DNA from 4 places in the Streptomyces sp. NPDC093260 genome. Region 3 is predicted to be linked to each of the others. Evidence: riboswitches for the same ligand, from Rfam matches in the RefSeq annotation. Region 3 holds a riboswitch; each other region holds the start of a gene.

Region 1 (7,064 bases), on a different contig from region 3:
CCCCGAGGGCCGGTATGGCGGTGACGACCACGGCGTCGCTGGTCTCGTCGGCGAGCGCCTGCGCCAGCGCGGCCCGGAAGTCCTCGGCGGACGCGGCGGTGGTCAGGTCCCGGGGCGGCTGGGGGCGCAGACCTTCGGCCAGGCACCGGTCGTACGTCAGGACGCCCAGGGACTCGGAGTTGCCGAGGATGGCCACCCGGGGACCGGAGGGCAGCGGCTGGCGGGCGAGGAGCAGTCCGGTGTCCACCAGTTCCGTGATGGTGTCCACGCGGATCACGCCGGCCTGCCGCAGCAGGGCGGAGACCGTGGCGCGCGGCAGCCGGGTCGCCCGTACCGCGTGTCCCTGGGGGGCCGATCCGGCGCCCTGCACGACGACCAGCGGTTTGGCGGCCGCCGTGCGCCGGGCGAGGCGGGTGAACTTGCGCGGGTTGCCGATGGACTCCAGGTACATCAGGGCGACGTCGGTGTCCGGGTCGTCGTACCAGTACTGGAGGACGTCGTTGCCGGAGACGTCCGCGCGGTTGCCGGAGGAGACGAAGGTGGACACGCCGGTGGTGCCGGTGACGCCGCCGCCGCGTCGGTGCAGCCGGGAGAGCAGGGCGATGCCGATGGCGCCGGACTGCGCGAACATGCCGATGCGGCCGGGGCGGGGCATCTCGGGGGCGAGGGAGGCGTTGAGGCGGACGCCGGGCGAGGTGTTGACGATGCCGAAGGCGTTCGGGCCGATGATGCGCATGCCGTACGCGCGCGCGAGCCGGACCAGGGCCCGCTGGCGCTCGCGTCCCTCGGAGCCGCTCTCGGCGTACCCGGCGGAGATGACGACGAGGCCCTGCACTCCGTGCTCGCCGCACTCGGTGACGACCCCGGGGACGTGCTCGGCCGGCACGGCCACCACCGCGAGGTCGACCGGTCCCTCGATCTCCCGCACCGAGCGGTGGGCGGGCACTCCGTCGATCTCCGTGCGGCCGGCCTCGAAGGCGCGGTTGACGGCGTGCAGACGGCCGGTGAACCCGCCGGCGCGGATGTGGTCGAGGATGCTGCGGCCCACGCCCCCGGGCGTGCGGCCCACGCCGACCACGGCGACCGAGCCGGGCACGAGCAGCCGGCGCACCGACCGCGCCTCGGCACGCTGTTCCCGCGCGCGCTGCACGGCCAGCGAGCGGTCGGTGGGCTCGATGTCGAACTCCAGGCGTACGACGCCGTCCTCGAAGCTGCGCTTCTGGGTGTACCCGGCGTCCGTGAACACCTTGATCATCTTGGTGTTGGCGGGCAGCACCTCGGCGGTGAACCGGCGGATGCCGCGCTCGCGGGCGACGGCGGCGATGTGTTCGAGCAGTGCGGAGGCGACCCCGCGGCCCTGGTGGGCGTCCTGCACCAGGAAGGCGACCTCGGCCTCGTCGGACGTGCCGGCGCCGGCGGGCCGCCCGGCGGCGCCGATGCGGTCGTAGCGGACGGTGGCGATGAACTCTCCGCCGATGGTGGCGGCGAGGCCGACCCGGTCCACGAAGTCGTGGTGGGTGAAGCGGTGGACGTCCTTGGCGGACAGGCGCGGGTAGGGCGCGAAGAACCGGTAGTACTTGGACTCGTCCGACACCTGTTCGTAGAAGCTGACCAGCCGGTCGGCGTCCTCGGCGGTGATGGGCCGGATCCGTGCGGTGCCGCCGTCGCGGAGCACCACGTCGGCCTCCCAGTGGGCTGGATACTCGTGCCGGTCCGACGCGGTCTGCATGGGCCCCAGAGTACGGCTAGCCACCGACGGCGGCGCGAGGCAGTCTGTGGGGACCACGACCGGCGGGGGCCCGCCGGAACCCGCCGGGACGCCCGCGAGACGCCGCCGTCCGGGCCGCGGTCCGGCGTCCGGGCCCGGGGCGGTGACCGTGCCGCCCCGGGCGGCCCTCCGGATGTGGGAAACTGGTCTAGACAACCCGGAACACCTGAAGGGCAGCATCACATGGCTGAGCGCCGCGTCAACGTCGGCTGGGCCGAGGGTCTCCACGCCCGCCCCGCCTCCATCTTCGTCCGGGCCGCCACGGCCTCCGGCGTCCCCGTGACGATCGCCAAGGCCGATGGCGCCCCCGTCAACGCGGCCTCCATGCTGGCCGTCCTCGGCCTCGGCGCGCAGGGCGGCGAGGAGGTCGTCCTGGCCTCCGACGCCGAGGGTGCGGACGCCGCCCTGGACCGCCTGGCCAAGCTGGTCTCCGAGGGGCTCGAGGAGCTTCCCGAGACGGTCTGACCCGGGCCCGGCGGATCACCTGGATCACCTGCCGGACCACACGCCGAAGCCGCGCCGCCCGTGCCGGGCGGGGCGGCTTCGGCGTTTCCGGGGCCCCGGCGGTTGCGGACCCCGCAGTTGCCGCGGCCGGGGGCTTTCGGGATCCGGTGTGGCCCGGTTTCCGTGCGTCCGGCTTTCTGCGCGTGACGTTTCGGAGCCGGACGGCCCGGACGTCTCCGGCGGTCGCGTCAGCGCATTTCCGGGCAGCCTCGAAGAACCCACCGCACCGCACTCTCACGGGAATTACGAAAACCCGCGAAAAGGGCAGCGGTAATTCGTCTAGATCGGATATCCCTCTTTGTATACGGGCACCGTGTTAATGCCACGCGCCCGACATGTTTACGGGATGTTGCGAAGTCCTCACGCGGCACACGGCGGCCGTCCGCTCGGTGTGCGCGGCGGTCAGCGCACGCGCGCGCTCGCCGTCGCGGCGGGCCACGGCGTCCGCGATGGCGCCGTGCTCGGACCAGGCCGCGACGGGGTCGGCCGGGGTCTCCACCACGAACATCCAGGCGATCTTGTGCCGCAGCTGGGTGAGCGTCGCGGTCAGCGCCGGACTGTCGCAGGCCTGCGCCAGCGTCTCGTGGAACCAGCCCCCGAGCGCCCGCAGCTCCTCGCCCGAGCCGCTCGCGGCCCGCTCCTGCCCCAGTCTGACCAGGCCGCGCAGCACCTTGAGATGGGCCTGGGTGCGCCGCTCGGCGGCCCGGGCGGCGCACAGCGGCTCCAGCAGCCGGTGCATGTCCAGCAGATCGGCGGCCTCCTGCCCGGTCGGCTCCGCCACGCACGCGCCCGCGTGCCGTCGCGTCACCACGAAGCCCTCCGCCTCCAGGGTGCGCAGCGCCTCGCGCACCGGGACGCGGGAGACGCCGTAGCGGCGGGCGAGGACTTCCTCGGTGAGCCGGCTGCCGCGCTCATAGACACCGGCGACGATGTCGTCCCTGATCGCCGTGCACACCGAGTGCGCCGGAACACGCATTCCCGACCTCCGCCCGAATCACGCTCAAATCACCGTGCCGCACCGGCGACGGGCGACACCTGTTCCGTGACTCTATTGCAATACGCCGGGATTTCCGACGGGCAGCCGGGTTCCATGGGAAATTTTTGGACAGCAAAATACCTGGGCGGCTGGAAATGCCGAAAGCCCCGGCTCGGGGCCGGGGCTTCGTGGACCGTCCGTGGTCTTCCGCACTTGTCGTGCGGTCGTGCTCTGCGCTCTTCGGCGGTCGCGGGCCGTTGGTCAGACGTTCACACCGTGCTGGCGCAGGTAGGCGACCGGATCGACGTCGGAGCCGTAGTCCGGGGTGGTGCGGGCCTCGAAGTGGAGGTGCGGCCCGGTGACGTTTCCGGTCGCGCCGGACACGCCGATCTGCTGCCCCGCGACGACCTGCTGGCCCACCGTGACGCCGACGGACGACAGGTGGCCGTACTGCGTGTACATGCCGTCGGCCATCCGGATCACGATCTGGTTGCCGTACGCCCCGCCCCAGCCGGTCTCCACGACGGTGCCGACGCCGACCGCGTGCACGGTGGTGCCGCTCGCGGCGTGGAAGTCGACGCCGGTGTGGGAGCCGGAGGACCACAGGGAGCCGCCGGTCTTGTAGCCGGTGGAGACGTAGGAGCCGGAGATCGGCGGCACGAAGGTGTTCAGGCGCTTGCGCTCGGCCTCGCGGGCGGCGCGCTCCTTGGCCTCGCGCTCCTTCTTGGCCAGCGCGGCGGCCTTCTCGCGGGCGGCCTGCTCGGCCAGTTTCTGCTCCGCGGCGTGCTGCTGCGCGGCGGCCTGCGCGTCGATCTTGGCGGCGACGGTGTCACCGATGGTGATGACCGGGGTGAGGCCGGTGTCCTCGGGGGCCGGGGTCTCGGCGGCGAGCGCCGGGGCGGCGGCCAGGGTGCCGAGGACGCCGGTGGTGGTGAGGGCCGCGACGCCCGCCGCTCGGACGGTGGTGCGGTGCATCCGGCTGGGCCGGCGGTGCTTCCCGGTGGCGCGCGTGAACGCCATGCAGACGTGGGTCCTTTCCTTCCCTCTCGCCTACCGGGTTAGCTGACGGGTTCGGAGCAGGAAGGTCTCCTACGGACCCCCTCGCCGGCGCGTGGGCGTCCGATTCACCCCAGGGACTGCGTGGGTCCCCGGCTCCCCTGGCTCGCGCCGTACGGGGACTCGGCGATGACTGTCCGGTGCCGCGGGTGCGGCGCACTGCCTGACGAACAGCCGGATCGACGCTAGACGGGGCCGGTTTCGATTCCCAAACGGATCCGGTGTTTTGTAGCGCAGGCCACAGGTCAGACAGGCAGCCTCTCCCGCAATTCGGACACGACGGGGCCCTGGTGACGCTTCGGTCACCAGGGCCCCACGCGCACGCGTGCGTCGCCGTCGCCCCGCGCGGGCGGCGGATGCCGCTACTCGGCGGCGACGACGGTGACCTGACCGATGCCCAGGGCCTCGACCGGCTCCTTGATCTGCGCCGCGTCGCCGACGAGGACGGTCACCAGGCGGTCCACCGGGAAGGCGTTGACGACGGCCGCGGTGGCCTCCACCGTGCCGGTGGCGGCGAGCTGCTGATAGAGCGTCGCCTGGTAGTCGTCGGGCAGGTGCTGCTCCACCTGGTCGGCCAGGGTGCTCGCCACGGCCGCCGCCGTCTCGTACTTCAGCGGCGCCACGCCGACGAGGTTCTGCACGGCGACGTCCCGCTCGGCGTCGGTGAGACCGCCCGCGGCGAGCTTGCGCAGCACCGTGAACAGGTCGTCCAGGGCCGGGCCGGTGTTCGGCGTGTCGACCGAGCCGCTGATGGCGAGCATCGCGGCGCCCGAGCCGTCGGGGGCCGAGCGCAGCACCTGGCCGAAGGCCCGCACGCCGTAGGTGTAGCCCTTCTCCTCGCGCAGGACGCGGTCCAGGCGGGAGGTGAGGGTGCCGCCGAGGCAGTAGGTGCCGAGCACCTGCGCGGGCCACACCCGGTCGTGCCGGTCGGGGCCGACACGGCCGATGAGCAGCTGCGTCTGGACCGCGCCGGGGCGGTCCACGATGACCACGCGGCCGGTGTCGTCGGCGGTGACCGGCGGCACGGGCCGCGGCTCGGTCGGCGAGCCGGTCCAGGCGCCGAGGGTCTCGCCGAGCAGTGCGTCCAGGTCGATGCCGGTGAGGTCGCCGACCACCACGGCGGTGGCCGTGGCGGGCCGTACATGGCGGTCGTAGAAGGCGCGGACGGCCGCCGCGTCGATGGCGCGGACGGTGTGCTCGGTGCCCTGGCGCGGGCGGGAGATGCGCGCGTCGGCCGGGAACAGCTCCTTGGAGAGTTCCTTGGCGGCGCGGCGGGAGGGGTTGGCCAGCTCGTGCGGGATCTCGTCCAGCCGGTTGCCCACCAGCCGCTCCACCTCGGAGTCGGCGAACGCGGGCGCCCTGAGGGCGTCGGCGAGCAGCCCGAGGCCCTTGGCCAGCCGGGAGGCGGGCACCTCCAGGCTGAGCCGGACGCCGGGGTGGTCGGCGTGCGCGTCGAGGGTGGCGCCGGCGCGCTCCAGCTCGGCGGCGAACTCCTCGGCGGAGTGCTTGTCGGTTCCCTCGGAGAAGGCCCGCGCCATGATCGTGGCGACGCCGTCCAGGCCCTTCGGCTCGGCGTCCAGGGGCGCGTCGAGCAGCACCTCGACGGCGACGACCTGCTGGCCGGGGCGGTGGCAGCGCAGCACGGTGAGACCGTTGTCGAGGGCGCCGCGCTCAGGCGCCGGGAACGCCCACGGCCTGGCCTCGCCGGGCTGCGGCTGGGGGTGGAAGTCCATGGTGGCCAGCTCGGTCACTTCGCCGTCTCCTCGGTGTCGTCGGTGGCCGCGGCGTCCGCGTCCTGGGCGTCGGCCGCGGCGGCGGGCGTCGGCTCGTAGACGAGCACCGCGCGGTTGTCGGGGCGCAGGCGGGCCTTGGCGACCTCCTGGACCTCCTCGGGGGTCACCTCCAGGACGCGCCGGACGGCGGTCAGGGCGAGCTGCGGGTCGCCGAACAGGACGGCGAACCGGCACAGTTCGTCGGCGCGGCCGGCCACCGTGCCGAGCCGGTCCAGCCACTCGCGCTCCAGCTGGGCCTGCGCGCGCTCCATCTCCTCGGCGGTCGGTCCCTCCTCGGCGAACCGGGCCAGCTCCTCGTCGATGGCGGTCTCGATGACCGGCACCTCCACGTCGCCGGAGGCCTTGACGTCCAGCCAGCCGAGGGACGGCGCGCCGGCCAGCCGCAGCAGGCCGAAGCCGGCCGCGACGGCGGTGCGGTCGCGGCGCACCAGACGGTTGTAGAGCCGGGAGGACTCGCCGCCGCCGAGGACGGTGAGGGCGAGGTCGGCGGCGTCGCAGGCGCGCGTGCCGTCCTCCGGCAGCCGGTAGGCGGCCATCAGGGCGCGGGCGGGGACCTCCTCCTCGACGACCTCGCGCAGCTGCTCGCCGAGGACGTCGGGCAGGGAGCCGTCGCGCGGCTCGGGCTTGCCGTCGTGGGCGGGGATGGAGCCGAAGTACTTCTCGATCCAGGCGAGCGTCTGCTGCGGGTCGATGTCGCCGACGACCGACAGGACGGCGTTGTTGGGCGCGTAGTAGGTGCGGAAGAACGCGCGGGCGTCCTCCAGGGTGGCCGCGTCCAGGTCCGCCATCGACCCGATGGGCGTGTGGTGGTAGGGGTGGCCCTCCGGGTAGGCGAGGGCGGTCAGCTTCTCGAAGGCGGTGCCGTAGGGGACGTTGTCGTAGCGCTGGCGGCGCTCGTTCTTGACGACGTCCCGCTGGTTCTCCATGGACTCCTCGTCGAGGGCGGCCAGCAGCGAGCCCATGCGGT
Region 2 (7,064 bases), on a different contig from region 3:
GGGTGGTTGTAGCCGTGGATCGCGGCCCACCAGGAGGACATGCCGTCGACCAGTTCGCCCGAACCGTCCGCGAGCCGCAGCCGCACCCCGCTCGCCGACTCCACGACGAGCGGTTCCTGCCGGCCGGGCATCGGACCGTACGGATGCCACACGTGCCGCCGGTCCAGGTCGAGCAGCCCGGCCGTGCCCGGACCGTACGGACCGGAGCCCTCAGGCATTGGGCGCGAGGTCCGTGCCGGCGCCCCGGCGGCGGACCGCCACCAGGTCCGTGCGGGGCTCGTTGGCCTTCGGCTCGGCGGCGGTGGCGGGGACCGAACCGCACACCCCGCCGCCCCCGTGTGACCCGCACCCGGCGTCGGCGTGGGCACCGCAGCCCCCGCCCTCGTGCGAGCCGCACCCGGCCGCGCCTTCCGGCGCACCGCCGTCGGCCGCTGCCGTGTGCGAGCCGCAGCCGCCGCCCGCCGTCGCCCGGTGCTGAGGCAGGGTCACCTGGTCGGCGCCCTCCACCTCGAACCCGGCGTCCGCGATCATCTCCAGGTCCGCCTTGCCGGCCTGGCCCTCGCTGGTCAGGTAGTCGCCCAGGAAGATGGAGTTGGCCAGGTGCAGCGCCAGCGGCTGCATCGAGCGCAGATGCACCTCGCGGCCGCCCGCGATCCGCACCTCCACGTCCGGACAGACGAACCGGACCATCGCGAGGATCCGCAGGCAGCGCTGCGGGGTCAGGTTCCACTCCTTGGCGAGCGGGGTTCCCTCGAACGGGATCAGGAAGTTCACCGGAACGGAGTCCGGGTCCAGCTCGCGCAGCGAGTAGACGACGTCCACCAGGTCCTCGTCGCTCTCGCCCATGCCGGCGATGAGGCCCGAGCAGGCCGACAGCCCGGCCGCGTGCGCCTTGTGCACCGTGTCCACCCGATCGGCGTACGTGTGGGTGGTGGTGATGTCGCCGTACGTCGACTCGGAGGTGTTCAGGTTGTGGTTGTAGGCGTCGGCGCCGGCCGCGCGCAGCCGCTCCGCCTGGCCGTCGGACAGCAGCCCGAGGCAGGCGCACACCTCGACGCCCTCGTTCTGCTCCTTGATGGTCTTGATGGTCTCCGAGACCCGGTCCACGTCCCGGTCCGTCGGACCCCGCCCGCTGGCCACCAGGCAGACGCGCTTGGCGCCGCCGGCCAGCCCCGCCGCCGCGGCCTCGGAGGCCTGGTCGGGCTTGAGCCAGCTGTACTTGAGGATGTCGGCCTTCGAGCCGAGCCGCTGGGAGCAGTAGGAGCAGTCCTCGGGGCACAGGCCGGACTTGAGGTTGACGAGATAGTTGAGTTTCACCCGTCGCCCGAACCAGTGGCGGCGCACCTTGCCGGCCGCCGCCACCACATCGAGCAGGTCGTCGTCGGAGGTGGCCAGCACGGCCAGAGCTTCCCCGCGGGTCGGCAGCTCGCGCCGAAGCCCCTTGTCCACCAGCGTGTTCAGCAGGTCCATGAAAGCCGATCCTGGCCTACCGGACGGCCCGCGGCCAAGGAGAGTCTGCACAACGGAGACGGATCGACGTGTGGGTATTGCCACACCGTAGGCGGCGAGCCGGGCCGCTAGGGTCTGTCCACTGCCTACAAAAGCACCCGGAGGAACCATGGCGTTCGGCTGGATCGACGAGCAGGCGGAAGCACGCCGCCGCGCCGGGCTGGTACGGACGCTGCGCCCCCGCCCCGCCGACTCGCCCCTGCTGGACCTCGCGAGCAACGACTACCTCGGCCTGGCCCGGCACTCCGAGGTGACCGAGGGCGCGGCACATGCGGCGCGTACCTGGGGTGGCGGCGCCACCGGCTCCCGTCTGGTCACCGGCACCACCGCACTCCACACCGAACTGGAGCGCGAACTCGCCGAGTTCTGCGGCTTCGAGGCGGCGCTCGTGTTCTCCTCCGGCTACGCCGCCAACCTCGCCGCCGTCACCGCGCTCGCCCCGCACGGCTCGCTGATCGTCTCCGACGCGGGCAACCACGCCTCCCTCATCGACGGCTGCCGACTGGCGCGCGCCACGACCCAGGTCGTCGCCCACGCGGACCCCGAGGCCGTGCGCAAGGCGCTCGGCACCCACGAGGGGGCGGCTGTCCTGGTCTCCGACACGGTCTTCTCGGTCGACGGCGACGCCGCCCCGCTGGCGCGGTTCGCGGAGGTCTGCCGGGAGCGGGGCGCGGGACTGGTGGTGGACGACGCCCACGGCCTGGGCGTCCTCGGCGCGGGCGGCCGCGGCGCGGCGCACGCGGCGGGACTCGCCGGCGCGGACGACGTGGTCGTGACGGCCACGCTCTCCAAGTCCCTCGGCAGCCAGGGCGGAGCCGTCCTCGGACCCGCCCGGGTGATCGAACACCTGGTCAACGCGGGCCGGACGTTCATCTTCGACACCGGGCTCGCCCCCGCGGCGGCGGGCGCGGCGCTGGCCGCGCTGCGGCTGCTGCGCCGCGAACCGGAGCGCGCGGAACGGGCCCGCGCGGTGGCGGCCGACCTGCACGCGCGCCTGACCACCGCGGGCCTTCAGGCGGTACGCCCGGACGCCGCGGTGGTCTCCGTGCGCGCGCCGTCCCCGGAGGCGGCCGTGCGATGGGCGGCCGACTGCCGTGCGGCGGGCCTGGCGGTGGGCTGCTTCCGCCCGCCGTCCGTGCCCGACGGCATCTCACGGCTCAGACTGACCGCCCGTGCGGACCTCTCCGGGGCGCAGATCGAACGCGCTGTGCGGGTGATCGGCGAAACGCGACCATGAGTCGGCGTGACACGGCCGTGCGTCGCCTCGGCGGAATGCGGTCAGAACCGGTGCGCCGCGGCCGTGAAGTCCGCCCAAGTGGCCGGGGAGAAGAGCAGTGCGGGCCCGGCGGGGGCCTTGGAGTCGCGCACGGCGAGCAGTCCGGCGCCCGGCCCCGAGGCCGGTCGGGCGGTCTCCACACAGTTGTTCGCTCCCGTGCTGTAGCTGCTGCGCAGCCACCGCACCCGGTGGAGATCGGCGCTGGAAGGTACGTGCCGCGGCGGAGCGGACATGATGCCTCCTTGTTCGGTCGCGCGCCGTCACATGGTCTGGCGCATCCCGGCGATGAAGTCCGACGAGTCCTCGGCCGACAGGGCGTGGAACCGAAGAGCGTCGAAGGCCTCGGTGTAGGCCTCTAGGTCTTCTTTCCGATCGAGATGGTGGCTACTCGTCAAGTGGTCGAGAACGACCACATCCAGATCAGTAGTGTGAGAAAAAGAGAAGATGACGAAGGGACCGGTGACGCCGATGTGGGCCCCGGCGGAGAACGGCAGTACCTGCAACCGCACCTGCGGGAGCCGCGCCGCCTCCTCCAGTCGCTCCAGCTGACGCGCCATCACCTCCGGGCCGCCCACCTCACGATGGAGTACGGCTTCGTCGAGCACCGCGTTCAGCTCCAGCGGCGGATCGGCCCGCAGGACGTGCTGGCGGCCGAGCCGGACCTCGACCAGCGCGTCCAGCCGCTCCTCGTCGAGGCCCTCCACGGCGGCCCGGGTCACCGCACGGGCGTACTCGGGAGTCTGGAGCAGTCCGGGCACGACCGTGGTCTCCAGGGTGCGCATCGCGGTCGCCTGCGACTCCAGGCTGATGAAGTCTCGGTAGGTGGGGGGCAGGACCCCGCGGTAGGCGTGCCACCAGCGGTGCCGGCCGTCGCCGTCCTCGGAGCCGGCCAGGGCCAGCAGCAGCCGCCGCAACTGCGTGTCATGGACGTCGTAGGCGTCCAGCAGCAGCCGCACGTCGGCCGGCTTCGTACCGCTGGTGCCGGTCTCGATCCGGCTCACCTTCGACTGGTGCCAGCCCACCAGCCGGGCCGCCTGCCCGCTGGTGAGACCCGCGCCGGTGCGCAGTGCGCGCAGTTCGGCGCCCAGCTTGCGGCGGCGCACCACGGGACCGTGCTGCATGGGCTCTCCTTCCTCCCTCCGGCTCCCCGCGACGGACCGCGCCGCGCCGGGCGGGACCGGTTCCCGCGGGTGCGAGGAGAGTCCTGCCGCATACGGTCGGCCGTCGCAGAGTTCACCGCTTCGAGCGACAGATATATGCATATCCCGGTGGATCGCCACCAGGACCCGCGTGGTGATGGCAGTCTGACGGCGAAGCACCAGTCCGGGACCGTACTCGAACCATCCGCTCCGTGTCGGACCACGGCCCCGTGGGAAAGGGACGACATCGCCATGGCAGACCTCCTGGAAGCATCCGTCACTCTGCCGAGCGATCCCGCCTCGGTCTCCGCCGCCCGCTCCTACGCGGTGGACACCCTGGCGGAATGGGGTCTGCCGGCGCGGACGGAGACCGCCGACACCGTACGGCTCATCGTCTCGGAGCTCGCCACCAACGCCGTCCAGCACACTCTCGGGCAGTCGCCCACCTTCACGGTCGACCTCGCTCTGGAGCGGGACGAGTTGCTGCGCATCGGGGTGACCGACAGCCACCCCCGGTTCCCGAAGCGGCTGCCGGCCGCCGTCCAGCAGGACAACGGCCGGGGCATGGTGATCATCCGGTGGCTCGCCGCGGAGTGCGGCGGCAGGTTGAGCGTGAGACCCACCCGCGAGGGCGGCAAGACGGTCTGCATCGAACTCCCGTGGACCCCACGGGACCACCGCCCGGCGACGGCGAGCTGAGCGGCGGCGGGAGCGGGGCGCGGCGTACGCCCCGAGCGACCGGGTCGTCCACGACCGCGAGGGCGGGCGTGCCGTGCATGGCCGGCGGGGCGGGTGCGCACGCCGGAAGGGCCCGCTGACCCGCGGCCGCGGTGGCCCGGACGGGCCGCGGCTGCCACGGCCTGCGGCCGTGAGCGCGTCGACCGGACGCCGGTGACCGTGCCGCCGGGTCGGCCCTGCGGCCCTGCGGCCGAGTCGGCTCGCAGCCGCGGTGGTGGACCGGCTTCCGGGTGTGGGACGCCGGGTCGGTTTCCGGCAGCGGCGGTCGCTCGGCTTCCGGTCGCGACCGTGGGACGGCTTGCGGACGGAGCACCACGAGTGGCCGGGCGGTCCGCGACGGTCGGCAGACGGCAGACGGCAGACGGCAGACGGCAGACGGCAGACGGCGGACGGCGGACGGCGGACGGCAGACGGCAGACGGCGGACGGCGGACGGCCGTGGCCGCCGATGGCCGTGACCATCCCGGCCGTAGCCGCCGTAGCGCCGTAGCGCCGTAGCCCCGGTGGCCGTGACGCCGGTCGGCGCACGGCCGGAGCGGACCCCGTACCCGGGTGCGGGTGCGGGTGCGGGCCGCCGGGCACGGGGCGGGCGCGGGCGGTGCGTGTCGGCCGGTGGGCGGTCCACGGCGGTGACCGCCGGCGGTCACCGGCCGCGTCGGCCGGTGGACCGCGTCGGACCGCGGCCCGCGGCCGACGCGCCGGTCGGCAAACCGCAGCGGGGGCCGGACCGGCCCGGAGCGGCAGGGCCCGGGGGCGCGGCGGCGAGCCGGCCCGGCGGCGGTGACGGGCGGTCACCCGGGCCGCCGCCCTCGGGCGGGTCAGCTGACCCGCCCGTACCACACGCTCTTCGTCCAGATCTTCTGCAGCCGCACCACGTCCCCGGTCTTCGGCGCGTGCCAGATCTTGCCCGCGCCGGCGTAGATGCCGACGTGGTAGACGTACGAGCCCGAGTGGAAGAACACCAGGTCGCCGGCGCGGCGGCTGCCCGCCGAGATGTGGCGGGTCTTGTTGTACTGCTGCTCGGCCGTGCGGGGCAGCTTCTTGCCGGCCCGCTTGAACGAGTACAGCGTGAGCCCGGAGCAGTCGAACCGCCGCGGTCCTGTGGCGCCCCACTGGTAGGGCGAGCCCTTCTTGGACGCGGCGATCTGGAGCGCCTTCGTCGCGAGAGTCGCGGCCGAGGCGTCGGAGGCGGCGCCGGGCACCACGATCGAACCGCCGACGGCGGCGATGGTCAGGGCCGAGGCCGTGCCGGCCCGGGCCATGAACGACGGGACACGATTGAGCGCAGTCATGCGCAACCCTTCGTCAGCCGCCTGTGAAGGATGACCTGTCGGATTCGGGCTGGCGAAGTTGCCCGGCCGCATCGCTGCGGCTTCACCCCAAGGGCTGCTCGACCCGGCCATGGCGTGACCGTTCCGGCGACCCGTCGTGCTCGGGTCCTCCACTCCTGCCGATCCACTCCCGTCGACCGGTCGTCCGTGCGGCGGCAGGACTCGGCGTCCGCCCGGACCGCCCCGCCGCTGTGGCGGGGGCTTGTCGTCAGACAGGGATCTTCACCTACGGATGTCCGAAAATCCCAACGCAACCGAGGATTTGTGTTGTTACTCACCACTCACCCGTTCGGGTGGACACTCGCGCGTTCGAACGACTGTGTCCTCCCGCGGCGAGGCCCGGACCAGCGGCGGAACGGCGTATTCCGCCATCCGTGCAGGCGAGTTGCGCAACCGCGGAGACGCCGAAACAGGGTGTGTATCTACGCCGAAAGGCGGTACGTCATTTGGTCCGTTTCGGGTCCCGCCCGCGGGTGTCGGCTCCGTCGGTGATGCGAGCGCACCGAGGGAGCGTCCGAGGCGCATCGGTGGGCACGGCGGGGGCACGCCTGCGGGCACGACGGCGGCACGTCTGTGGGTACGTCAACTCGGGTCCTGGGGCGGCAGGGTGACGCGGGCGGCCCGCCGCTCGCCGTCGAGCGCCCGCAGTGCTCGCGCCAGGGTGGCCGTGTGCAGCTCGGTCTCGCCACGCCGGTGCATCAGCGCGAGCGCGTCCCGCAGTTCGGCCGCCGCGCGGACGAGCGCCTGAGCGGCCCTCAGTCCGCTGTAGGTGTTTTCGTGCCGCCCCGGATTGATCCGGCCCAGCAGATCCACCGCGACGAGGTAACGGTCGATCAGCTCCGACTCGGCGCGGGTCAGCGCCGGCAGCGGCGGTTCCGAGGGCGGTCCGGCGGACGGCCCGGGCAGTCCGGGCGGGGCGGGCGGCGGCATCGGCGGCTCACCCCGCGACCGTGGCGGGAGCGGGCGTCCGGGGAGCAAGCGTCCGGGGAGCGGGCGTCCGGGGCGGGGGCGTCCGAACGGTTCCGCTCACGCGCTCCACGGCCTCCGGGGTGATGCGGCGGGCGGACGGTCG
Region 3 (7,064 bases):
GGCATCTACTACCGGCCCGGCTCCCTGAAGGCGCGGTACGCGGTGCGGGGCGCGGCCGAGATGGTCAAGTTCTGCGCCGAGTACGGCGTCGCGCACGCCGTCACCGGCAAGCTGATCGTCGCGACCTCGCGCGAGGAGCTGCCCCGGCTGCACGCCCTGGTGCAGCGCGGCCGGGAGAACGGGATCCCGGTGCGCGAGCTGGGCGCCGCGCAGATCGCGGAGTACGAGCCGGAGGTGCGCGGACTGGCCGCGATCCAGGTGGGCACCACCGGGATCTGCGACTACACCGGCGTGGCCCGGCAGCTGGCCGCCGCCTCCGGCGCGGAGATCCGCTACGGGGCGCGGGTCGTCCAGGTGGACCGCCGCCCCGGGCTGGGCGTGGCCGTCCGCACGGCGCGCGGCGACGTCGTGCGCGGGCGGGTGCTGGTGAACTGCGCGGGGCTCCGGTGCGACGAGGTGGCACGGCTGACCGGGGACGACCCGGGGATGCGGATCGTGCCGTTCCGCGGGGAGTACTACGAGCTGGCGCGGCCGGAGCTGGTGCGGGGGCTGGTGTATCCGGTGCCGGACCCGGCGTTCCCGTTCCTCGGCGTGCACCTCACGCGCGGGATCGACGGCGGCGTGCACATCGGGCCCAACGCGGTGCCGGCGCTGGCGCGCGAGGGGTACGGCTGGGGGGTCGTCCGGCCGCGGGAGCTGGCCGGGACGCTCGGCTGGCCGGGGTCGTGGCGGATCGCCCGGCGGCACTGGCGGTACGGGGCGGGGGAGCTGCGGCGGTCGGTGTCCAAGGGGGCGTTCACACAGGCGGTGCGGAGGTTGCTGCCGGCGGTGGAGGAAGGCGATCTGGTGGCGGCGCCCGCGGGGGTGCGGGCGCAGGCCGTGTTGCGGGACGGGACGCTGGTGGACGACTTCCTGATCCGGGAGGGGGAGCGGGCGGTGCATGTGCTGAACGCTCCGTCGCCCGCGGCGACCGCTTCGCTGCCGATCGGGCGGGAGGTCGCCCGGAGGGCGCTGGGGGCGTTGGGGGAGGCGTGAGGTCCGCGGATGCGGGGGGCTCGTGGGGCTTGCGGGGAGGTGCGGGATGGTTGCGGGGTGTGCGGCTTCCGGGGTCAGCCGCCCTTACCCGTGCCGTCCCCGGTGGCTACGCCCCCAGACCCCAGCATCGGCCCGGCCCGCCTCGTCCTCGAGCGCCGGACGGGCTGGTGGCCGCGGACCGCTCTGGTAAGGGTGCGGCTGGCCGTAAAATTGGGGCACTGTGTCTGAGTCCTTGAATCTCTCCCCCGCTCATCCGTCCGTGCCCGAGGGCGACGGAGTCGTTCGGCACGGTCGGGCCAAGGGGGAGCCCCGGTTTCCCGACGGGCCCAAGGCCGATCCGGCCGGGTCGCACTTCGAGCGGCGGATCCGGAGTTTCCAGCCCCGGCGCAGCCGGGTCACCGCCGGACAGGCGGAGGCGCTCCAGCGGCTGTGGCCCCAGTGGGGGCTCGACATCGACGGGCAGCGGATCCTCGACCTCGCCGAGCTGTTCGGCGACGACCGTCCCGTCGTGCTGGAGATCGGGTTCGGGATGGGCGAGGCCACCGCGCGGATGGCGGCCGCCGATCCCGGCACCAACGTGCTCGCCGTGGACGTCCACACCCCCGGCCAGGGCAATCTGCTCGCCCTCGCCGAGCGGCACGGGCTGACGAACGTCCGGGTCGCCAACGGGGACGCGATCATCCTGCTGCGCGAGATGCTCACCCCCGACTCCCTCGACGGCCTGCGGGTCTACTTCCCTGACCCCTGGCCCAAGAAGCGGCACCACAAGCGGCGGCTGATCCAGCCCGAGTTCCTGACGCTGGCCGCCGCCCGGCTGCGCCCAGGGGCGGTCGTCCACTGCGCGACCGACTGGGAGCCGTATGCCGAACAGATGCTCGACGTGCTGACCGCGCACCCCGGCTTCGAGAACACCCGCGGCGACGGCGGCTTCGCGCCCCGCCCCGACTTCCGCCCCCTGACGCGCTTCGAGAGCCAGGGCCTGGAGAAGGGGCACGTGGTGAACGACCTGCTCTTCCGCCGCGTACCCCACGACGGCCGGCGCGGCTAGCCGCGGGACGCTCAGGACCACACAGGTCGCACGACTTCACAGGTCCCACGACCGCACAGGTCCCGGGACCGCACAGGTCTCCGTACCGCCCGTGCCGGAACCGCGATACACCGTCGCGGGCGGTCCCCTCCCTCGTTAGGGTCAATCACGTGGCCACCTGTCCCCCGTACCCGACGCATCCCAGCGGCCCCGCCCCCCTGGGCGGCCCGCCGCGACACTCCCACTGGTGGCAGAAACGGTGGGTGCGGTACGGCGCTCTGGCCGCCCTGCTGGCGCTGTCCGGGCTCGTCATCCTCGCCCTCGTGCGGCGGCAGACCGGCACCGAGGGCTTCCTCGTCGGGCTCGCTCTGGCCGTACTGCCGGTGCCGCTGCTGACAGCCGCCTTCCGCTGGCTGGACCGGGTCGATCCGGGGCCCTGGCGCAACATGGTGTTCGCGTTCGCCTGGGGCGCCTGCGCGGCGGCGCTCATCGCCATCGTCGCCAACAGCTTCGCCACCAAGTGGATCGCCACGGCGACCGCCGATCCGGCCGGGGCCGACACCCTCGGCGCCACCGTGATAGCCCCGATCGTGGAGGAGTCCGCGAAGGCCGCCGCCGTGCTGCTGGTCTTCCTCTTCCGCAGACGCGACTTCACCGGCATCGTCGACGGGGTGGTGATAGCCGGGGTGACCGCGACCGGCTTCGCGTTCACCGAGAACATCCTCTACCTCGGCACCGCCTTCGGCGCCGACCAGATGACCGGTGGCCGGGGCATCGCCTCCGTCACCGCCGCCACCTTCTTCGTGCGCGTGGTGATGTCGCCCTTCGCGCACCCGTTGTTCACCGTCTTCACCGGCATCGGCTTCGGCATCGCCGCGTCCCTGTCCGCCGAACGCCACCGGATGCGCCGCCTCCTGCTGCCGCCGGCCGGACTGCTGCTGGCGATGGGCATGCACGCCTTCTGGAACAGCTCCTCGACCTTCGGCGAGTACGGCTTCTTCGCGGTGTACGGCGCCTTCATGCTGCCCGCCCTCGGACTGCTCACCTGGCTGGTCGTCTGGACCCGCCAGCGCGAGCTGCGCACCGTCCGCGAGGAGCTGCCGGCCTACGCGGCCGCCGGGTGGCTGACCCCGGCGGAACCCTTCGCCCTCGGGTCCATGCGGGCCCGCCGGGTGGCCCGGGAGTACGCCGCCCGGCACCTCGGCAAGCCCGCGGCCCGCACCGTCGCCCGGTACGAGGCGTGCGCGACCTCGCTGGCGTTCCTGCGCCGCCGGGGCCGCCTCGGCCGGGTCGGCCCTGACTTCGTCGCCCGCGAGCAGCAGCTGCTGCACGAGATGTGGCGCGGGCGCGAGGTGGCGCAGCCCGCGCTCGACCACGCGGCCCGGATGACCGCGCCGCCGGTCCGGGTCGTCGCCCCGCCGTGGCCGGTGTACGGCGTGTACGGCCAGTCCCAGCGCTACGGCGCGCCGCACCCCCAGGGCCCCGGCTTCGGCCCGCGCCCTCAGACCGCCGGCCCCGGATCGTTCGGTCACGGGTATCCCCCGGGCGGCCCCGGAGCGCCCGGGCGGGCGCATCCCGGAGCGCAGGGGACCGGGCCGCACGGGTCGTACGGTTCCCCCGGCGCGCCGACGACGCCGTACCCCGCGTACAACCCGTACCGGACGCAGCCCTAGAGCCCTCGCGCGGTCCTGGCGCCCCGCCGCTACGAGGAGCGGCGCCGGGCGGCCGGGCGGCTCAGGCGGAGGCCTCGGTCAGCCTGCCGATCTCGTCGTCCGTGAGCCGCAGCCCGGCGACGGCGAGCAGGGGCGGCAGCTGTTCCACGGTCCGCGCCGAGGCGATCGGGGCGACCACCGTGGGCTGCGCCGCGAGCCAGGCCAGGGCCACCGTGGCGACCTCGGCGTCATGGGCGCGGGCGACCTCGTCCAGGGCGGCGAGGACCTTCTGGCCGCGCTCGGTGGCCAGGTGCTTGGCGGCGCCCTGGGCCCGCGCGCTGTCCACCGTCGCGCCCGGCCGGTACTTGCCGGTCAGGAAGCCGGAGGCCAGCGCGTAGTACGGCACCGCGGCCAGGCCGGCCCGCTCGGCGAGGTCCTGCAGTTCGCCCTCGTAGGTGTCGCGGGAGACGAGGTTGTAGTGCGGCTGGAGCGCGACGTAGCGGGCCAGGCCCTCGCGCTCGGAGAACTCCAGGGACGCCTTCAGGCGCTCGGCGGAGATGTTGGAGGCGCCGATCTGCCGCACCTTGCCCGCCTTCACCAGCTCGTCCAGGGCGCCGATGATCTCCTCGACGGGCACTTCGGGCTGGTCGAAGTGGGTGTAGTACAGGTCGATGTAGTCGGTGCCGAGGCGCTTGAGGGAGGCGTCGGCCGCGGCCCTGATGTTGGCGGCGGACAGGCCCTTGAAGTCGGGGTGCTGGCTGACCTTGGTGGCGACGACGATGTCGGAGCGGTTGCCGCGTTCCTTGATCCACTTGCCGATGATCGTCTCGGACTCGCCGCCGTGGTTGCCCTCGATCCACGCGGAGTAGGAGTCGGCGGTGTCGACGAAGTTGCCGCCGGCCGCCGTGTAGGCGTCGAGCACGGCGAAGGACTGGGTCTGGTCGGCCGTCCAGCCGAAGACGTTGCCGCCGAGGGCGAGCGGGAAGACCTCGAGGCCGGACTGGCCGAGCTTGCGGAGAGAAGTCATGTACGACATCAACGGCCACGGCGGAACGGCCCGTTCCGTGCCTCGCCGGGCCGGGACGCAAAGATCGCGCGAACAGAGCCCGGCACCACCGCCGTCCGAGGTCGGCTCAGGGGTTGAGGCCCTTGCCGTTCAACCAGGCCATCGGGTCGATGCCGGTGGCCTGCCCGCCCGGGTGGACCTCCAGGTGCAGATGCGGGCCAGTGACGTTGCCGGTGGCGCCGACCCGGCCGATGACCTCGCCAGTGCTCACCTTCTGGCCGGCCGAGACGCTGATCGAGGACTGGTGGCAGAACCACAGCTCGGTGCCGTCGTCGAGGGTGAGGATCGTGCGGTAGCCGTAGGCGCCGGCCCAGCCGGCCTCGGTGATGGTGCCGCTGTGGACGGCCTTGATCAGGGTGCCGGTGGGCGCGGCGAAGTCGAGGCCGGTGTGGTGGCCGGAGGACCACATGGAACCGGCCTGGCCGAAGGTGGAGGTGATCGTGTAGGACGAGGTCGGCAGCGTGTACTGCTTGGCCAGCTCGGCCAGCCGCGCCTCCTCGGCCTTGCGCTCGGCCTCCTCCTCCGCCTTCTTCTTCTCGGCGGCGGCCTTGGCCTCAGCCTCCTCCTTGGCCTTGGCGGCTTCGGCCTGCGCCTTCTTCACGGCGGCGGCCTCGGTGGCCTCCCGGGCCTTCGCCTCGACCTGCGCCTGCTGCTGCTCGGCCTGCGCCATGATCCGGTTGCGCAGCGCCTCGCCCGCGTCGGTGGTGCTCCGCCCGGCCTGGGTCCGCACGGAGGCGGCCTCGGCCACGTCGCTGAGCGCCGTCGCCGAGCCCTCGGGGGCCGCGGTGACCTCGCCGGAGTCGTCGAAGAGCGAGCCGACCGAGGGCAGGTGGTCCACGGCGGGCAGGTCGGGCAGGGAGATGGAGACCGGCGGCTTGCCGGTGTTGGCGCTGGCCATGCCGCCCGCGCCGACGGCGGCGATCACACCGACGCCGAGGACGGTGGAGCTGCGCGCGAGCCCGCCGCCGCGCTGCTTGGCGACGCGATGCCGGCCGCGTACGGGACGGAGGGATTCCTCGGTGGGGTTCCACTCCTCCCAGGGGCCCTCGTCGGGACGCCGCTCGCCGTAACCGAAGGACTCGGTGCGCTGGCTCGGCATGAACGGGGCTTCGGAGGCTGGCCGGTTGGACGCCACGCGGGCGTGCTCCTTTCCTTCCGCGTCGCCTACCGGGTTAGCTGACGGGTTCGGAGCGGGAAGGTCTCCTACGCGCGTCGACCGGCCATGACGGCACGGCGGACGACGTGCGATTCACCCCAAGGTGGTGGTTCCCCGGTTCCCTCGCGGGATTCGGCGCGTGCGCGCACGGAGCCGCCTCTTGTGACGGCTGGGACGACCGCGCTGCGTTATCGAACGTTAATAGACGCGGGGGTTTGATTCCAAGCCGCCCGTCTTGATCGTTAAACCTTTTTGGCCAAGACATAACACCCACGGGGGTCGCAAGTCGGGCGAGTTGATCAAGGATCAGGCCATGCACGTAGCCCCGCTCACCACTGTCGGCGCTCGGCGCGATGTGATGGTGTGTCAGTTGTTATGCGGAGGGGGACCATCCGCTCACGTGCGGTGACAGCACCGAGGGGGAGGTGAGGTGCCGTGTGGTGTGGTGCCGGGACGCGCGTGCGGCATGAGGTGTGGCGCGCGAGACGCGCACGACCCGGGCAGGCGCGGAAAACACTCAGGGCCGGAATCCTGTGATCGGATTCCGGCCCTGAGTCTTCAGTAGCGGGGACAGGATTTGAACCTGCGACCTCTGGGTTATGAGCCCAGCGAGCTACCGAGCTGCTCCACCCCGCGTCGGTGAAACCAGTGTATCCCATGTTCGGGACTGGTTGCACACACGTTCACCGGCGCCCCGTCTCCAGGTGCCGGTTCGGCTCCCGGGCCGCCGCCTCGAACTCCGGCAGGACGACGACCTCCACCCCGGCCGCCGCCAGGATGCCGGCCCCGTCGGCCGCCTCGACGAACGTGTCCGGCTCCCGCCAGGCCGTGACCACGCGCCGCACGTCGGCGTCCAGAATCAGCCGGGCGCACGGGCGCGGCCGGGAGGCGCGTCGGGCGCACGGTTCCAGGCTGCTGTACACCGTGGCCCCCGGGAGCCGGGGGTCCGCCGGATCGATCTTGGCCAGCGCCGCCTCCTCCGCGTGCACGACGGGATCGCCGGCCTCCCGCGAGTGGCCCCGCGCCAGCTCGGTGCCGTCGGCGGCGACGACCACCGCACCCACGCTGAACGCCGTCGCCGAGGGCGGGCACAGCAGCGCCAGCTCGCAGGCGATCCGCAGCCAGTGC
Region 4 (7,064 bases), on a different contig from region 3:
CAGAAGCCGAATCCCGGGGAACAGACCCGGAGGCGGCACTGAGAGCAGCGGCAAGGACGTACAGGGACGCGATCAGAAGGACAGAGGGAGTCTGAGGGAGCTGGAGGGAAGCGGCCGGGGAGTCCCGGAGGGCCGGCTGAGGGGCGCGGGGCTGTACTGATGTGCGGCTCCGCCGCGTGGGCGCGCCCGGCCTCACGGATCCGCACGGGCCAACGAGCCTCAGCGGGCTCTGCGGGCGCAGCCCCCAGGTTCGGGACGGGAAGGAGGTGCGGGGGGCGGCCCGTCCCGGACCGCCCCCCGCACCCTCACGACTAGGGTCACCCCCATGCAAGACCAGCCACCCACCCCCGACCCCACCCCGCGCCGGGAAGACCCCGAAGGCACCGCACCCCACCAGGCCCCCACAGCCGCCCCCACCCTCTTCACCTGGGACTTCGCCACCAACCCCTACCCCGCCTACGCCTGGCTCAGAGAACACGCCCCCGTGCACCGCACCCGCCTTCCCAGCGGAGTGGAGGCCTGGCTGGTCACCCGCTACCCCGACGCCAGACAGGCCCTGGCCGACCCCCGCCTCTCCAAGAACCCCGCGCATCACCACGAACCGGCCCACGCCAAGGGGAAGACCGGCATCCCGGGCGAGCGCAAGGCCGACCTGATGACGCACCTGCTCAACATCGACCCCCCGGACCACACCCGCCTGCGCCGCCTGGTCAGCAAGGCCTTCACCCCCCGCCGCGTCGCGGAGTTCGCCCCCCGCGTCCAGGAACTCGCCGACGACCTCATCGACCGCTTCGCCGCGCACGGCAGCGCCGACCTCATCCACGAGTTCGCCTTCCCCCTGCCCATCTACGCCATCTGCGACCTGCTCGGCGTCCCCCGCGAGGACCAGGACGACTTCCGGGACTGGGCGGGGATGATGATCCGGCACGGCAAGGGCCCCCGCGGCGGCGTCGCCCGCTCGGTGAAGAAGATGCGCGCCTACCTCGCCGACCTCATCCACCGCAAGCGCCTGGCGCTCCCCGCCGAGCCCACCCCCGGCGAGGACCTCATCTCCGGTCTGATCCGCGCCTCCGACCACGGCGAGCACCTCACCGAGAACGAGGCCGCGGCCATGGCCTTCATCCTGCTGTTCGCGGGCTTCGAGACCACGGTCAACCTCATCGGCAACGGCACCTACGCCCTGCTCACCCACCCGGACCAGCGCGGCCGGCTGCAGAGGTCGCTCGCCGCGGGGGAACGCGGCCTGCTGGAGACCGGTGTGGAGGAACTGCTGCGCTACGACGGCCCGGTGGAGCTGGCCACCTGGCGGTTCGCCACCCGCCCGCTCACCCTCGGCGGCCAGGACATCGCCGCCGGCGACCCGGTGCTGGTGGTGCTGGCCGCGGCCGACCGGGACCCGGAGCGGTTCGCCGACCCGGACACCCTGGACCTCGCCCGGCGGGACAACCAGCACCTCGGCTACGGCCACGGCATCCACTACTGCCTCGGCGCGCCGCTCGCCCGGCTGGAGGGCCAGACCGCGCTGGCCACCCTCCTCACCCGGCTGCCCGACCTGCGACTGGACGCGGACCCGGCGGAGTTGCGCTGGCGCGGCGGCCTCATCATGCGCGGCCTGCGCACCCTCCCGGTCCGCTTCACCCCGACCCCGACCCCGACCCCGAACCCCGTCCCCGGCTCCACTCGCGACCCCGCCCCGGGCCCCGACCGGACTCCCGCCCCGCCCCCTTCCACGTCTCCTTGACGAACGCAAAGCTGATACGAGTTCAACTATGTGATGTTCACGTGATCTACGCGGCATTAACTTGTGACAAGTGATCGGGAGCGGCTACCTTCACGCATCAGCGCGGCGGCGGTCACCGCCCGCCGCGCCGTCACCGTTGTCGCCGAAAGGTCTCCGCATGCTCTCCGGGAACGGTCGTCACCGTCGCCCCCGCCAGGCTCCGGCCCTCCTCGTCGCCGCCGGCGTCACCGGCTCGGCCATCGCCATCCCGCTCGTCGCCGCCTCCGGCGCCAGCGCGGCCGACGGCACCACGTGGGACAAGGTGGCGCAGTGCGAGACCGGCGGCTCCTGGAGCGCCGACAACGGCAACGGCTACTACGGGGGCCTGCTGCTGACGCAGGACGACTGGGAGCAGTACGGCGGCCTCGCGTACGCGGCGAGCCCCGACCAGGCCAGCCGGTCCCAGCAGATAGCCGTGGCCGAGAAGATACTCGCCGACCGCGGCCCGGGCGCCTGGCACACCTGCGGGCTGCTCGCCGGGCTCACCAGGAGTTCGGGCGCGGCCGAGGTCGACACGGGCGTGGGCGGTTCCGCGCCCACCACTTCCGGGAAGGGCGCGACAGGCACCGGCAAGTCGTCCGGTTCATCCGGTACCTCCGGTTCGTCCGGCGACGAGGACCCCGGCCTGTCCGACTCGTCCCACGGTTCGTCCAACTCCACCGGTTCGTCCGGTTCCACCGCCGCCGACGGCGACACGACGGACTCGCCGTCCGGTACGCCCGGTACGTCCCGTTCGGCGGACCGGCCCGACGACCCCGCCGCGAAGCAGTCCACTTCGCCCTCCTCGCCCACGAAGAAGGACGACACGGCCAAGTCCGACACATCCCACACGTCCGGTACGCCTGGTACGACCCCCTCGGCGGGTGCCGGGTCCGGCGACTCCGACTACTCGGTCAACCCCCAGCAGGTGGTGGGCTCTTCGGCCCTCGTGGACACCGGGGCGCTGGGCGGCGGCCGGCATCGCGGCGGCAGCGCCGCCGAGGACCCCGCTGGCGACTCCGCGGCCGCCGCGGGCGGTCGGCACGCCTCCCGGACCGACGGACTCGCCACCGACACGGTCGGCGGCTCCTACACCGTCCGCTCCGGCGACTCCCTCGCCTCCATCGCCGACTCCCTTGACGTGGACGGTGGATGGCACGCGCTCTACGCCGCCAACCAGAGCGTCATCGGCTCCGACCCGAACCGCGTCGCCGCCGGTCAGACCCTGGATGTCCCCGCCGAAAACGCCGCAAACTAGGGGGAGTTCACGTCACGCTTCGCGCCGAATGTCCCTTTCGGTGAAAGTGTGGGATGAGTCTCAGAAGCCCTGATCGTCTTTGAAATTCCGTCGATCGCGTGTCTACGGTCGTGATCGCTCGCCACCGCGAGCCCCGGCGGCCGCAACGCCGAATCCTGCCAGCGGCCGTACGGGAACAGTCGTCGCGTCACGCGCCGCAGGCAGGAGCGGGGGACCCAGGTAAGTTGCCGCGCCGGTCGGTTGACCGGAGCGGCTGGGGGTGAAGCCGTGCCTCATCGAGGGCGCGGCCGGGCAACTCAACCGGCCCGAACCCGACAGCTCACCTCGCAGGCGTCGGTGAGGGGATCCAACCATGCTGTTTTCCAGCAAGGGCAAGCACCGTCGTCCCTCCAAGGCCACCCGGGCCATCGCGCTCGCCGGAGTCACCGGTGCCGCCGTGGCCGCGCCGCTGATGGCCGCGGGCAACGCCTCCGCCGCCACCGCCTCCGAGTGGGACGCGGTCGCGCAGTGCGAGTCCGGCGGCAACTGGTCGATCAACACCGGCAACGGCTTCTACGGCGGCCTGCAGTTCACCAACTCCACCTGGGCCGCGTACGGCGGCACCGCCTACGCCTCGCGCGCCGACCTGGCGAGCAAGTCGCAGCAGATAGCCGTCGCCGAGAAGGTCCTCGCGGGCCAGGGCAAGGGCGCCTGGCCGGTCTGCGGCAAGGGCCTGTCCGGCGCCTCGTACTCGGGCGACACCAGCTCCTCCTCGTCCTCTTCCTCCTCGTCGGGCAACGACTCCGGCAGCAGCTCGAAGAGCAGCGGCTCGTCCGGGAGCAGCGCCGCCGGCCGCTCCACCGAGCAGCAGAGCGCCAACCGCTCCGCCACGCGGCCGGCTCCGAAGAAGACCGTCACCACCCCGACCGGCAAGAAGGTCGCGAAGGGCGACGGCGAGTACAAGGTGGTCGCCGGCGACACCCTCAGCTCCATCGCCGCCGCGCACCACGTCCAGGGCGGCTGGGAGAAGCTGTTCCGGCTCAACAAGGACATCGTCCAGGACGCCGACCTCATCTACCCGGGCCAGCAGCTGCACCTGAAGTGACAGCAGGCCGCGGGCCCGCTCACCGGCCCCGCCCCGGCGTGAGCGCCACCATGGTGGCGTCCACACGGGGCTGACCCCCCGTCCCCACGGGCTCCCCGCCCCGGTGCGTTCTCCCCCGTACGCACCGGGGCGGGGCTTTTTCACCTTCTGTTCCCGGCCCCGTCACCGGCCCCTTTGTTCCGTGCTGGAACAATGTGTAGCGTCACCCTGTCCACGGGACGGTCGGTCGGCCGGTCGGCGCCCCGGGACGGTTAGGCTCTAGCCGCAAGGCACACCTGCCCCGCACTTCAAGCGTCACATCCACGAAGGAGATGCTCGTGCCGTCCATCGACGTCGTCGTAGCCCGGGAAATCCTGGACTCCCGAGGCAACCCCACGGTCGAGGTCGAGGTCGGCCTCGACGACGGCAGCACGGGTCGTGCCGCCGTCCCGTCCGGCGCCTCCACCGGCGCCTTCGAGGCCATCGAGCTGCGCGACGGTGACCCGAACCGCTACCAGGGCAAGGGCGTCGAGAAGGCCGTCCTCGCCGTGATCGAGCAGATCGGCCCGGAGCTGGTCGGCTACGACGCCACCGAGCAGCGGCTGATCGACCAGGCCATGTTCGACCTGGACGCCACCGACAACAAGGGCTCCCTCGGCGCCAACGCCATCCTCGGCGTCTCGCTCGCCGTCGCGCACGCCGCCTCCGAGGCGTCCGACCTCCCGCTCTTCCGCTACCTGGGCGGCCCCAACGCGCACCTGCTGCCGGTGCCGATGATGAACATCCTGAACGGCGGCTCGCACGCCGACTCCAACGTGGACATCCAGGAGTTCATGATCGCCCCGATCGGCGCGGAGTCCTTCTCCGAGGCCCTGCGCTGGGGCGCCGAGGTCTACCACACCCTCAAGAAGGTGCTGAAGGCCAAGGGTCTGGCCACCGGCCTCGGCGACGAGGGCGGCTTCGCCCCGAACCTCGGCTCCAACCGCGAGGCCCTGGACCTGATCCTCGAGGCCATCAAGGAAGCCGGCTACGCCCCCGGCGAGCAGATCGCCCTGGCGCTCGACGTCGCCGCCTCCGAGTTCTACAAGGACGGCAAGTACCTCTTCGAGGGCAAGGAGCGCTCCGCCGCCGAGATGACGGAGTACTACGAGGAGCTGGTGGCGGCCTACCCGCTGGTCTCCATCGAGGACCCGCTGTTCGAGGACGACTGGGCAGGCTGGAAGGTCATCACCGACAAGCTCGGCGAGAAGGTCCAGCTCGTCGGCGACGACCTGTTCGTCACCAACCCCGAGCGCCTCGCCCGCGGCATCGAGGAGGGCACCGCCAACGCCCTGCTGGTGAAGGTGAACCAGATCGGCTCGCTCACCGAGACCCTGGACGCCGTCGAGCTGGCCCAGCGCAACGGCTTCAAGTGCATGATGTCCCACCGCTCCGGCGAGACCGAGGACGTCACCATCGCCGACCTGGCCGTCGCCACCAACTGCGGTCAGATCAAGACCGGTGCCCCGGCCCGCTCCGAGCGCGTCGCCAAGTACAACCAGCTGCTGCGCATCGAGGAGATCCTCGACGACGCCGCGGTGTACGCCGGCCGCAGCGCGTTCCCGCGCTTCAAGGGCTGAGCGAGCCAGCAAGCCGCTCGGCCCGGCGGGCGAGCGGCCCGAGCAGGCTGACCGGCCCGCGCCGCCGCCGCGCGGCACGGGCCGCAAAGAGGTCAAGAGGTCAAGATTCAGCCAGTCGTACGTACGTCCCCGGACGCGGTCCCGTACCGTGTCCGGGGACGTACGCACGTGTGAACGGACACGATCGGGAGGCGGAGACGATGGCCGTGCGGGACCGGGACCGGTTCTCCACCGCGACCAGGCTCAGGCTGCTCGGCGAGCAGACCGCCGCCCGCGTCTACCGCTCCCAGACCCGGCGCCAGGCGCGACGCTCCCGGCTCACCGGGCGCGCGGCGCTGCTGGCGCTGGTGGTCTGCTCGATGGTGGTCGCGCTGGCGTACCCGATGCGGCAGTACGTCTCCCAGCGCGAGGGCATCGCCGATCTGAAGCGGCAGAAGCAGCAGGCCCAGCAGCGGGTCGAGCAGCTGCGCGACCTCAAGGCGCGCTGGCAGGACGACGCGTACGCCGAGCAGCAGATCCGGCAGCGGCTGCACTACGTGATGCCCGGTGAGACCGGCTACACCGTGGTCGACCCGGGCCCGGTCAAGCAGTCCCGCGCCGAGCAGGGGACGGCCCGCCGTCCCTGGTACACCAATGTCTGGTACGGCGTCGACAAGGCCGACGCCGGCCAGTGAACGGATGAGAAAGACAGGCATGCAGACCCCTCCGCCGCCCACCGAGCGCACCGAACCCACCGACGCGGACGTCGAGGCCTTCAAGCAGCAGCTCGGGCGGCCGCCGCGCGGACTGCGCGCGATCGCGCACCGCTGCCCGTGCGGACAGCCGGACGTCGTGGAGACGGCCCCGCGGCTGCCCGACGGCACCCCCTTCCCGACGCTGTACTACCTGACGTGCCCGCGCGCCGCCTCGGCGATCGGCACGCTCGAGGCCGACGGCGTGATGAAGGAGATGACGGAGCGGCTGGCCACCGACCCGGAGCTGGCGGCGGCCTACCGGGCGGCGCACGAGGACTACATCCGGCGCCGGGACGAGATCGAGGAGCTGACCGGCTTCCCGAGCGCCGGCGGCATGCCGGACCGGGTCAAGTGCCTGCACGTCCTGGTCGCCCACTCGCTGGCCGCCGGTCCGGGCGTGAACCCGCTCGGCGACGAAGCCCTCGCGATGCTGCCCGAGTGGTGGCGCAAGGGCCCGTGCGTGAGCCTGCCGGCCGGTGAGGGATGCGCCACGGAGACGACGGAGGAGGGCAAGTGACCAGGGTCGCCGCCATCGACTGCGGTACGAACTCCATCCGTCTGCTGGTCGCGGACGTGGACCCCGAGTCGGGCGAACTCGTCGACCTGGACCGGCGGATGACGATCGTGCGGC

What was found. A riboswitch is a leader RNA that binds a small molecule or an ion and turns the genes downstream of it on or off. The one in region 3 is predicted to bind cyclic di-AMP.
Region 1: linked by a shared signal. The riboswitch ahead of AB0N63_RS05855 (M23 family metallopeptidase) and the one ahead of AB0N63_RS33950 (M23 family metallopeptidase) in region 3 are both predicted to bind cyclic di-AMP.
Region 2: linked by a shared signal. The riboswitch ahead of AB0N63_RS26765 (C40 family peptidase) and the one ahead of AB0N63_RS33950 (M23 family metallopeptidase) in region 3 are both predicted to bind cyclic di-AMP.
Region 4: linked by a shared signal. The riboswitch ahead of AB0N63_RS29285 (transglycosylase family protein) and the one ahead of AB0N63_RS33950 (M23 family metallopeptidase) in region 3 are both predicted to bind cyclic di-AMP.

The regions. Positions count from the first base shown of each region.
Region 1 covers NZ_JBFBEK010000003.1:369,353-376,416, reverse strand. Annotated here, with positions in the region: gene AB0N63_RS05870 (GNAT family N-acetyltransferase) at 1-1,729, opposite strand, end outside; gene AB0N63_RS05865 (HPr family phosphocarrier protein) at 1,952-2,233, shown strand; gene AB0N63_RS05860 (GntR family transcriptional regulator) at 2,589-3,248, opposite strand; gene AB0N63_RS05855 (M23 family metallopeptidase) at 3,510-4,268, opposite strand; cyclic di-AMP (ydaO/yuaA leader) riboswitch at 4,281-4,443, opposite strand; gene AB0N63_RS05850 (pitrilysin family protein) at 4,667-6,055, opposite strand; gene AB0N63_RS05845 (pitrilysin family protein) at 6,052-7,064, opposite strand, start outside.
Region 2 covers NZ_JBFBEK010000024.1:98,578-105,641, forward strand. Annotated here, with positions in the region: gene AB0N63_RS26735 (adenosylmethionine--8-amino-7-oxononanoate transaminase) at 1-218, opposite strand, end outside; gene bioB (biotin synthase BioB) at 211-1,470, opposite strand; gene AB0N63_RS26745 (8-amino-7-oxononanoate synthase) at 1,619-2,746, shown strand; gene AB0N63_RS26750 (DUF397 domain-containing protein) at 2,788-3,018, opposite strand; gene AB0N63_RS26755 (helix-turn-helix transcriptional regulator) at 3,046-3,906, opposite strand; gene AB0N63_RS26760 (ATP-binding protein) at 4,177-4,623, shown strand; gene AB0N63_RS26765 (C40 family peptidase) at 5,480-5,953, opposite strand; cyclic di-AMP (ydaO/yuaA leader) riboswitch at 5,957-6,170, opposite strand; gene AB0N63_RS26770 (hypothetical protein) at 6,575-6,922, opposite strand.
Region 3 covers NZ_JBFBEK010000043.1:28,897-35,960, reverse strand. Annotated here, with positions in the region: gene lhgO (L-2-hydroxyglutarate oxidase) at 1-1,035, shown strand, start outside; gene trmB (tRNA (guanosine(46)-N7)-methyltransferase TrmB) at 1,256-2,083, shown strand; gene AB0N63_RS33960 (PrsW family intramembrane metalloprotease) at 2,233-3,735, shown strand; gene AB0N63_RS33955 (aldo/keto reductase) at 3,797-4,741, opposite strand; gene AB0N63_RS33950 (M23 family metallopeptidase) at 4,848-5,915, opposite strand; cyclic di-AMP (ydaO/yuaA leader) riboswitch at 5,927-6,084, opposite strand; tRNA gene AB0N63_RS33945 (tRNA-Met) at 6,499-6,572, opposite strand; gene AB0N63_RS33940 (dihydrofolate reductase family protein) at 6,620-7,064, opposite strand, start outside.
Region 4 covers NZ_JBFBEK010000029.1:81,707-88,770, reverse strand. Annotated here, with positions in the region: gene AB0N63_RS29300 (nucleoside triphosphate pyrophosphohydrolase) at 1-95, shown strand, start outside; gene AB0N63_RS29295 (cytochrome P450) at 326-1,741, shown strand; gene AB0N63_RS29290 (transglycosylase family protein) at 1,899-3,017, shown strand; cyclic di-AMP (ydaO/yuaA leader) riboswitch at 3,200-3,365, shown strand; gene AB0N63_RS29285 (transglycosylase family protein) at 3,370-4,101, shown strand; gene eno (phosphopyruvate hydratase) at 4,413-5,699, shown strand; gene AB0N63_RS29275 (septum formation initiator family protein) at 5,900-6,373, shown strand; gene AB0N63_RS29270 (DUF501 domain-containing protein) at 6,393-6,950, shown strand; gene AB0N63_RS29265 (Ppx/GppA phosphatase family protein) at 6,947-7,064, shown strand, end outside.